Regions from separate parts of the Exiguobacterium sp. s16 genome, predicted to be linked through region 2. Evidence: riboswitches for the same ligand, from Rfam matches in the RefSeq annotation. Region 2 holds a riboswitch; the other holds the start of a gene.
What was found. A riboswitch is a leader RNA that binds a small molecule or an ion and turns the genes downstream of it on or off. The one in region 2 is predicted to bind S-adenosylmethionine.
Positions count from the first base shown of each region.

Region 1: linked by a shared signal. The riboswitch ahead of KNP86_RS06430 (MetQ/NlpA family ABC transporter substrate-binding protein) and the one ahead of KNP86_RS03945 (methionine ABC transporter ATP-binding protein) in region 2 are both predicted to bind S-adenosylmethionine.

Region 1 is NZ_JACSLM010000002.1:567,554-571,767, forward strand. Features, by position in the region: gene KNP86_RS06420 (aminotransferase class I/II-fold pyridoxal phosphate-dependent enzyme) at 1-1,172, shown strand, start outside; gene KNP86_RS06425 (iron-containing alcohol dehydrogenase) at 1,169-2,185, shown strand; SAM riboswitch class I at 2,226-2,329, shown strand; gene KNP86_RS06430 (MetQ/NlpA family ABC transporter substrate-binding protein) at 2,403-3,224, shown strand; gene KNP86_RS06435 (methionine ABC transporter ATP-binding protein) at 3,234-4,214, shown strand, end outside.
Region 2 is NZ_JACSLM010000002.1:79,233-83,446, forward strand. Features, by position in the region: gene KNP86_RS03935 (PTS sugar transporter subunit IIC) at 1-1,032, opposite strand, end outside; gene KNP86_RS03940 (thioredoxin family protein) at 1,220-1,477, shown strand; SAM riboswitch class I at 1,931-2,036, shown strand; gene KNP86_RS03945 (methionine ABC transporter ATP-binding protein) at 2,115-3,143, shown strand; gene KNP86_RS03950 (methionine ABC transporter permease) at 3,133-3,795, shown strand; gene KNP86_RS03955 (MetQ/NlpA family ABC transporter substrate-binding protein) at 3,826-4,214, shown strand, end outside.

The DNA of each region.
Region 1 (4,214 bases), 490 kb from region 2:
CAGACAGACGCTCACACTTACTTAAAACTTTACCACCCCAACATTTTGTCGGACTCGCCGATGAAGTCGCAGCACTTGAACAGGCCGGTCGCGATATCATCCGACTCGGTCAAGGGACGCCGGATTTGCCGACGCCCGCCCCAATCTGCGACGCACTTCAGACGGCGCTCCTTGATGCCTCGACCCACCAATACGGTCCGTTCCGCGGTCAGGCCCGTCTGAAACAAGCGGTGGCGACGTTTTACTTGAATGAGTACGGCGTCGAAGTCGATCCCGAGACGGAAGTCGCGATCCTCATCGGTTCCAAGTCCGGACTCATCACGTTGCCGCAATGTGTGCTCGAGCCAGGGGACGGGATCTTGCTGCCGAACCCGGGCTATCCCGACTACATCTCTGGGGCACGACTCGCCGGTGCCGTTGTCCGTGATCTCATCTTACGCGAGGAGCACGGTTTCCTCCCTGACTATGAGACGCTCGATACGGAAGGGGCGAAACTCATGTACTTGAACTATCCGAGCAATCCGACGGGGGCCGTCGCCACACCAGCCTTCTTTGATGACACCGTTCGGTTCGCCCAGGAGCGGGACTTGATGGTCGTCCATGACTTCGCGTATGGCAGCATCGGGTTTGATGGACACGTCCCGCCGAGCTTCCTGCAGGCGAAAGGGGCGAAAGAAGTCGGGATCGAGGTATATACGATGTCGAAGGCGTTCAACATGTCCGGTTGGCGCGTCGCCTTTGCCATCGGGAACGCGGACATCATCGAGGCGATCAATACGTATCAGGACCACGTCCACGTCAGCGTGTTCTCGGCCATCCAGGCGGCGGCTGTCGCCGCGCTCGAGGCCCCACGCTCCATCCGGGACGATTTGGCCCGACTCTATGAGGCACGGCGTGATCGCCTGATCGATGGGTTGAACCGGGCCGGTTGGGCCGTCGAGCCGCCGGAGGGTTCGTTCTTCGTCTGGGCGAAAGTGCCCGAGGGCGATGCCAAATCGTTCTCGCGTAAGTTATTGTACGAGGCAGGAGTCGCCGTCACACCGGGCTATTTCTTCGGTTCAGAAGGGAACGGATACGTCCGCTTCGGCCTCGTCTCGCCCGAGCCGAAAATCGATGAGGCCGTCGAACGAATCGAGCGGTTGTTTGCCGCCTATGAGGAGGTGCGGGCATGATTCGTCAGGCCGTCCTTGAATATGACCACGCCGATGACGCGCTCGACCGTCTTGATGACTTAGTCGACGGCCGACGTGCCCACGTCCTGCGCGGTCAGAACGGGTACGAAGTCGTGCGGGCCGTCCATCCATCCATCACGGACTATCCGGCCACGACGTTCCGTGGGGAGTGTACGGACAAGGAAGTCGAACGGCTGATTTTTGAAGACGTCGATGTCCTCATCGCCATCGGGGGCGGGAAGCTCGTCGACACGGCCAAACTCGTCGCCTATCAACAGAACGTGCCGCTCATCATCGTCCCGACACTCGCCTCGAACTGTGCGGCGTTCACGCCTCTCAGCGTCGTCTATCGGGAGGACGGGAGCTACGACCGCTACGACATGTTCCGCGTCGTCATCGAACGGGTCATCGTTGACTCGCGGGTCATCTCGCGCTCTCCATATGAATATTTCCGAGCCGGTGTCATCGACACGGTCGCGAAGTTTTACGAGGCCCGTTACTTGAGCGGTGACAGCTCGGTCGACGCAGGCGTCAACACCGGGCTCGTCTTGGCCCAGCAGTGCGGGCGTCTCGTCGAACTTGATTTGAGCGAGCACGCTTTTGAGTCGTATAGTGATGACGTCCGCTTCGCGGTCGATCACGTGCTCGCCATCGGAGGTGCCGTCGGAGGATTTGGTGACGCCGGGACACGGGTCGCCGTGGGCCATGCGGTCCATAACGCTCTCAGTCGCTTCGAGTCGACGCACCGTTTCTTACACGGGGACAAGGTCGGCTTCGGCTTGATCGTCCAAGAGCGGTTGCGGTGCTCGGCCGATACCGCGTATTTGGAGGCTTGGCTAAGCAAGTTCGGTGCCCCGACGACGCTCGAGACGCTCGGGGTCGGGTCGAGCGAGATCCCGGTATTGGTCGACTCCGTCATGACGGAGACCGAGCTGCAACAGTTGCCAAAGCCGCTCGATAAAGACTTTCTGAAAATAACATTTGAAAATTTGCAATTTTCTATTTACAAATAAAAGAATTGAAAGTAAGATGATAACAATTAAATAGACCGATTGCTTATCAAGAGTGGTGGAGGGACTGGCCCTATGAAACCCGGCAACCAGATCATTATGATCATGGTGCTAATTCCAACAGACGGAACGTCTGGGAGATGAGCGTGTCCGACTTTGTCTTGTCGTGCCCGCCACTCTTCATGAGTAGCGGGCTTTCATTTTGGAGGAGGAAAAACAGATGAACATCAAACAGAAAACAGCACTCGTAGGAACTTCACTACTCGCCGCTATCGCACTCTCGGCGTGCGGTCAATCGGACGCGAGCGAATCGCTCAGCACGGAGTCGCTCACGATCGGCGTCACGGGGGGTCCACACCAACAAATCGCCGAAAAAGTGCAAGAACTCGCGGCCGAGGACGGCCTCGAGCTCGACATCAAAGTGTTCAACGACTATAACACCCCGAACACGGCGCTCGCCGAGGGCAGTCTCGACGTGAACAGTTATCAGACGCTCTCATTCCTTGAACTGCAAAAGTCCGACAAAGGCTATAAGATCGACGACGTGTTCAAGACCGTCGCGTTCCCGATGGGTCTTTACTCGGAAAAGTTGACCGACATTGAGGACTTGAAAGAAGGCGACAAGGTCGCCGTCCCGAACGACCCGGCGAACGAGCTGCGCGCACTCCGTCTGTATGAGACAGCGGGCCTCATCACGCTGAAGGAAGGCTTGACGGACAAGGCGACGAAACGCGACATCGCCGAGAACCCGCTCAACCTCGAATTCATCGAGCTCGAGGCGTCTCAGCTCCCGACCCAGCTCCCGGAAGTCGCACTCGCGGCCATCAACACGAACTTCGCGATGGGTGCCGGCCTGTCAATCAACGAGGACGCCTTGTTCCACGAAGACACGGTCGACAACCCGTATCCGAACTACGTCGTCGTCCGTACCGACAACAAGGATGACGAGGTCGTCGCGACGCTCAAGTCGTACTATCACTCGGACGAGGTCCGGACGTTCATCGAAGAGACGTTCGACGGCTCGATCGTCCCGGCGTTTTAAGGAGGGCCTATGATCGCACTTAAAGGAATCACGAAGACGTTCACGGTAAATAAAGGTGCTGTCACCGCACTCGACGACGTCTCGCTCACGATCGAGAAAGGCGAGATCTTCGGCATCATCGGCCGAAGCGGGGCCGGCAAGAGCACGCTCATCCGCATGATCAATCTGCTCGAACGCCCGACGTCGGGCCAGGTCGAGATCGAAGGGCAGGACATCACGAAGCTCGACAAACGTGGGCTCTCAAAACTCCGCCATCGAATCGGAATGATCTTCCAACACTACAACCTGCTCAAGACGGCGACCGTCGAAGAGAACGTCGCCATCCCGCTCCGGCTTGAAGGTCTCGACAAGGCAACGATCCGTGCTCGCGTCGACAAATACCTCGACATCGTCGGCTTGACGGACCATCGGAAACATTATCCCGAGCAACTCTCGGGCGGACAGAAGCAACGTGTCGCCATCGCCCGGGCCCTCGCGCATGAGCCGGACATCCTGCTCAGCGACGAGGCGACGAGCGCGCTCGACCCGGAGACGACCGAGTCGATCCTCGACCTCTTGCTCGACATCAACCGCGAGCTCGGACTGACGATCTTTTTGATCACGCACGAGATGGAAGTCATCGAGCGCATCTGTGACCGGGTCGCGGTCATCGAGGCCGGCCGAATCATCGAGGAAGGGGACGTGCTCGACGTGTTCTCGGACCCGCAGCATGCGACGACACGCAAGTTCTTGAAGACGAACCTCGATGTCCCGAAAGAGGTCGTCGAAGAGTTGAGCACGCACGGGATGCTCGTCAACTTGTCGTTCATCGGTCATCAGAGTGAACAGGCCGTGCTCGCCCAGTTGACGAAACGGTTCGGCTTGCTCCCGAATATCATCGGGGGCGGCATCAAAAAGCTAAAAGGCGGTCTCGTCGGCAATCTGCTCGTCCATTTGGACGGGGATGAGGCCCAGACCGACCAAGCCGTCCGCTTCTTAGAGGCGAGCGGT
Region 2 (4,214 bases):
ATGATCAGGCTGGATGAGCGACGTCCGGTTGAACAGGCGGTAGAAGATGATTCCGAGCGTTATCGGGATGAGTCCGAACAAGACGATGACGAGCATGACGTTCCAGAGCGCGAACCCTCCCGGCATCAAATGCAAGGCGTTGATTGGCCCGATGAGGCCGGAGACGCCGAAACCGGCACTGATCGGCGTGCCTTCGATCCGAAGGATGCCTGCGAGCGCTCCGAGGATGGCCGCATTGGCGAGTACGGGCAACATCATGATCGGACGACGGACGAAGTTCGCCATTTGAATCTTCGGTGACCCGAGGAAGTGGGCGATCGACGTTCCCGTCGCGTTCATCTGCCAGCCGGCGATGGCGAGACCGAAGCCGGCGGCGACGACCCCTAAGTTGGCGGCCCCGGCCGCGACACCAGACAGACTGATCGCTGTGGCGATGCCGACCGTCGAGATTGGCGAGACGATGATGAGCGAGAACGCCATCGCGATCAACATACCCATCACAATCGGCTGCAGTTCCGTCATCGTCATAATGATCGTCCCGACGTATGTGGTGATTTGTGAGATGTAAGTGAGCAGGAACGCCCCGATTCCTCCGGCGACGACGATGACCGTCATCGGTAAGACGAGTACCGTGTATGTCTTCAAGCGTGGCGACAACTGCATGACGAGGAACGTCGCGAGAGCGGCCGTCACACCGGCCGTGATGACGTCACCGATTCCAGCCATGAGGAACGCCCCTTCTTCGATGCGGATGGCGCCGCTCCCGACTTGGGTCGCGATGCCGATCGTGCCGGCCTCGAGTGCCGAGCGTCCGAACTGCATGGCGACGGCGACACCGATGATGACCGGTAAGAGACGCATCGCGATTGTCGTCGCATCTAAGATGAACTGCAGTGACGGAACATAAGGTAAGATGGCTTTCGTTAATTCACCGAGCAAGGCGCTCGGGATGAGGGCGATGAGGATGGCAAGACTGAGGCCGTTCAAGACGTTCATCAAAAACTGTTTTCTGGTAAGCTTCTCTTCCGTCATTGGGGATTCACCTGTCCTTTTCTACTGGTATGCTGTTATGTACAAAAGCAATAAAGTTAATGACCATACTATGCCTCTTTCTAGCAAGCGTCAATATAAAATGTTGAAATGTTCAGAATTTTCCATTTGAGCACAACTTTTGAACCGACCGGTCCGGATTCATATACTTAGAGGAGAGGTGAGAACAATGATTACTGACGGATTCTTATATATATACGCCCCGATGTGCGGTACATGCGCCGTGGCCGAGCGGATGCTCTCGGTCGTCGAGGCCGTCGACCCCGAACTCCAGATTGAAAAGCGCGATGCCAACTTTATCCCGAACGAGCTCGAGGTGTATCAAGTCATGAGCGTCCCGGCGCTATTGAAGCTGGAAAATGGCCAAGTTCGCGATCGTTTGTATGCGTTTCAAAACGTCCAGCACGTCCTATCTTTCGTCAAATGAGATAGGATGATTAGAATAATCTGAAAATTTTAAATAATCAGTTGACACAGAAAGTTCACGAATGATATATTCATTACAACATCTTACTTGAACACAACATAGGTCGAGATTTTCCCGTCAGCAAGACGTTTTCGAACAACCGTTGCATGAGCTTACGCGATTTCAGGTGGACCTTCCCTTCGATTGTCCCCCAAAAAAATCAAGCGTCGGGGCACCGGTCGCGTAATTGCATGGTCCGTTCGAAGACCGAGTGATGATCGGGTAAAAATCCCCCATATAAGGATGAATGCTCTGATCGGGCAAAAGAGGTTCATCTATGGGTTGTCCTTCAGTGACTCAAGGTGCTACGTTCTGTGTCATCCTCGGATGGCACCTTTTTTAATTTGTCTGAAAAAAATAGTTTGACATGAAAATAATGTGTCGCTATGATAAAGCTAATCAAATACGCAACCACTCTTATCAAGAGAGGCTGAGGGACTGGCCCTATGACGCCCAGCAACCGCGGAGCAATCCGAAATGGTGCTAATTCCAGCAAGGTGTAAACCTTGGAAGATGAGAGCAATCGTTGTCCGTACCGATAAAGTACGCACGTTTGCTCAAACGTGCGTACTTTTTTTGTTGTCAGGAGGGAAATGGATTGATTCAACTACGCAATGTGGCCAAATGGTTCGATACGAAAAACGGTCGGGTCCAGGCGGTCGATGATGTGTCGCTTACCATCGAAAGCGGCGAAATTTTTGGAATAATCGGATATTCAGGGGCGGGGAAGTCGACGCTCATCCGCTTGCTCAACCGACTCGAGGCACCGTCTAGCGGTGAAATCGTGGTCGCCGGCAGCGAGCTGACGAAGCTCACGCCTAAGGAACTACGCGGGGTACGTAAAAACGTCTCGATGGTGTTCCAACACTTCAACCTATTATGGTCGCGCACGGTCGCTGAGAACATCAGCTTCCCGCTCGAGCTCATCGGGGTACCGGCCAGCGAACGCAAACGCCGCGTCCAAGAACTTGTCGAACTCGTCGGCTTAGGCGGACGGGAAGACAGCTATCCGTCGCAACTATCGGGCGGTCAAAAGCAGCGAGTCGGGATAGCCCGTGCGCTCGCTACGAATCCAGAAGTGCTCCTCTGCGATGAAGCGACGAGCGCACTCGACCCGAAGACGACCGATTCGATTCTCGAACTGCTCGTCAGCATCAATAAAAAGCTCGGATTGACGATCGTCCTCATCACCCATGAGATGCACGTCATCCAAAAGATTTGCCACCGCGTCGCCGTCATGGAGGCCGGGAAGGTCGTCGAGACCGGACAAGTCGCCGAGGTGTTCCAACATCCGGAACAGCCGATCACGAAAGAGTTCGTCAAACAGATCGGCGCGGTCGAAGACATGTCGCTCACGTTCGAGCACTTGAAAGCGCGTTATCCGAGCGGTCAAATCGTCAAGCTCAAATTCTTGAACGAGACGGCCGAGCAACCGATTCTGTCAGAAGTGTTGAAGCAACATGACATCGGCTTCAACATCATCGGCGGGAACGTGACGCAGTCACAAGTCGGTGCCCTCGGGACATTATTCATCCAATTGATCGGAGAGCCGGCTGAAGTCGAGCGGGCCATCGCCTCAATCCGGTCGCAGGCAGTGGAAGTGGAGGTAGAAAGCGATGTTTCCTAATGTAGATTGGCAAGTCATGCTCGAGCAAACGTGGGAGACGCTCTATATGACGCTCGTCGCCGGAGCCGCGACGTTCGTCATCGGTCTCGCCCTCGGGATGCTCTTATACGTCACGAACGAACCGCTCATGATGAAAAACCGTCCGATTTACACGGTCATCAGCGCAATCGTCAACGTGTTCCGGTCGATCCCGTTCATCATTTTGATCATCTTGCTCATCCCGTTCACGTTACTCGTCGTCGGGACGATGCTCGGATCGACGGCAGCGTTGCCGGCGCTCATCATCGGTGCGGCTCCGTTCTATGCGCGGATGGTCGAGCTCGCCCTTCGTGAAGTCGACCGCGGCGTCATCGAGGCGGCTGAATCGATGGGTGCGACAAAATGGCAAATCGTCTATAAAGTGTTGTTCCCAGAAGCATTGCCGGCCATCGTGTCAGGCATCACGGTCACGATCGTCGCGATCGTCGGTTATACGGCGATGGCAGGGGTCGTTGGGGGCGGGGGACTCGGGAACTTGGCGTTCCTCGAAGGGTTCCAGCGCTCACAGAGTGACGTCACGTTCGTCGCGACCGTCTTAATCTTGGTTATCGTCTTCGTCATCCAGTTCATCGGCGATCGACTCGTATCAGTAATTGACAAGCGTTCCGCTTGATCTAAATAGAAAATTTGGAGGGGTTTTATAATGAAATCATGGAAAACAGTACTCGGATTGACAGCAGCTTCAGCACTCACGATTCTCGCGGCTTGCGGCGGAGATTCAGAATCAGGTTCGGGCGATGACAAGACGCTCGTCGTCGGTGCGTCAAACGTCCCGCACGCTGAGATTTTAGAGCACATTCAAGACGACTACGAAGAGAAGGGCTATACGCTCGAAATCAAGAAGTTCCAAGACTACGTCCTCCCGAACAAAACGCTCGCGGACGGCGAACTCGACGCGAACTACTTCCAACACGAGCCGTACCTCGAGTCGCAAATGGCTGAGAACAAAGACTACAAATTCGCATCAGCCGGCGGCGTCCACATCGAGCCGATTGGTGTCTACTCACAAGACTACAAATCACTCGATGAGCT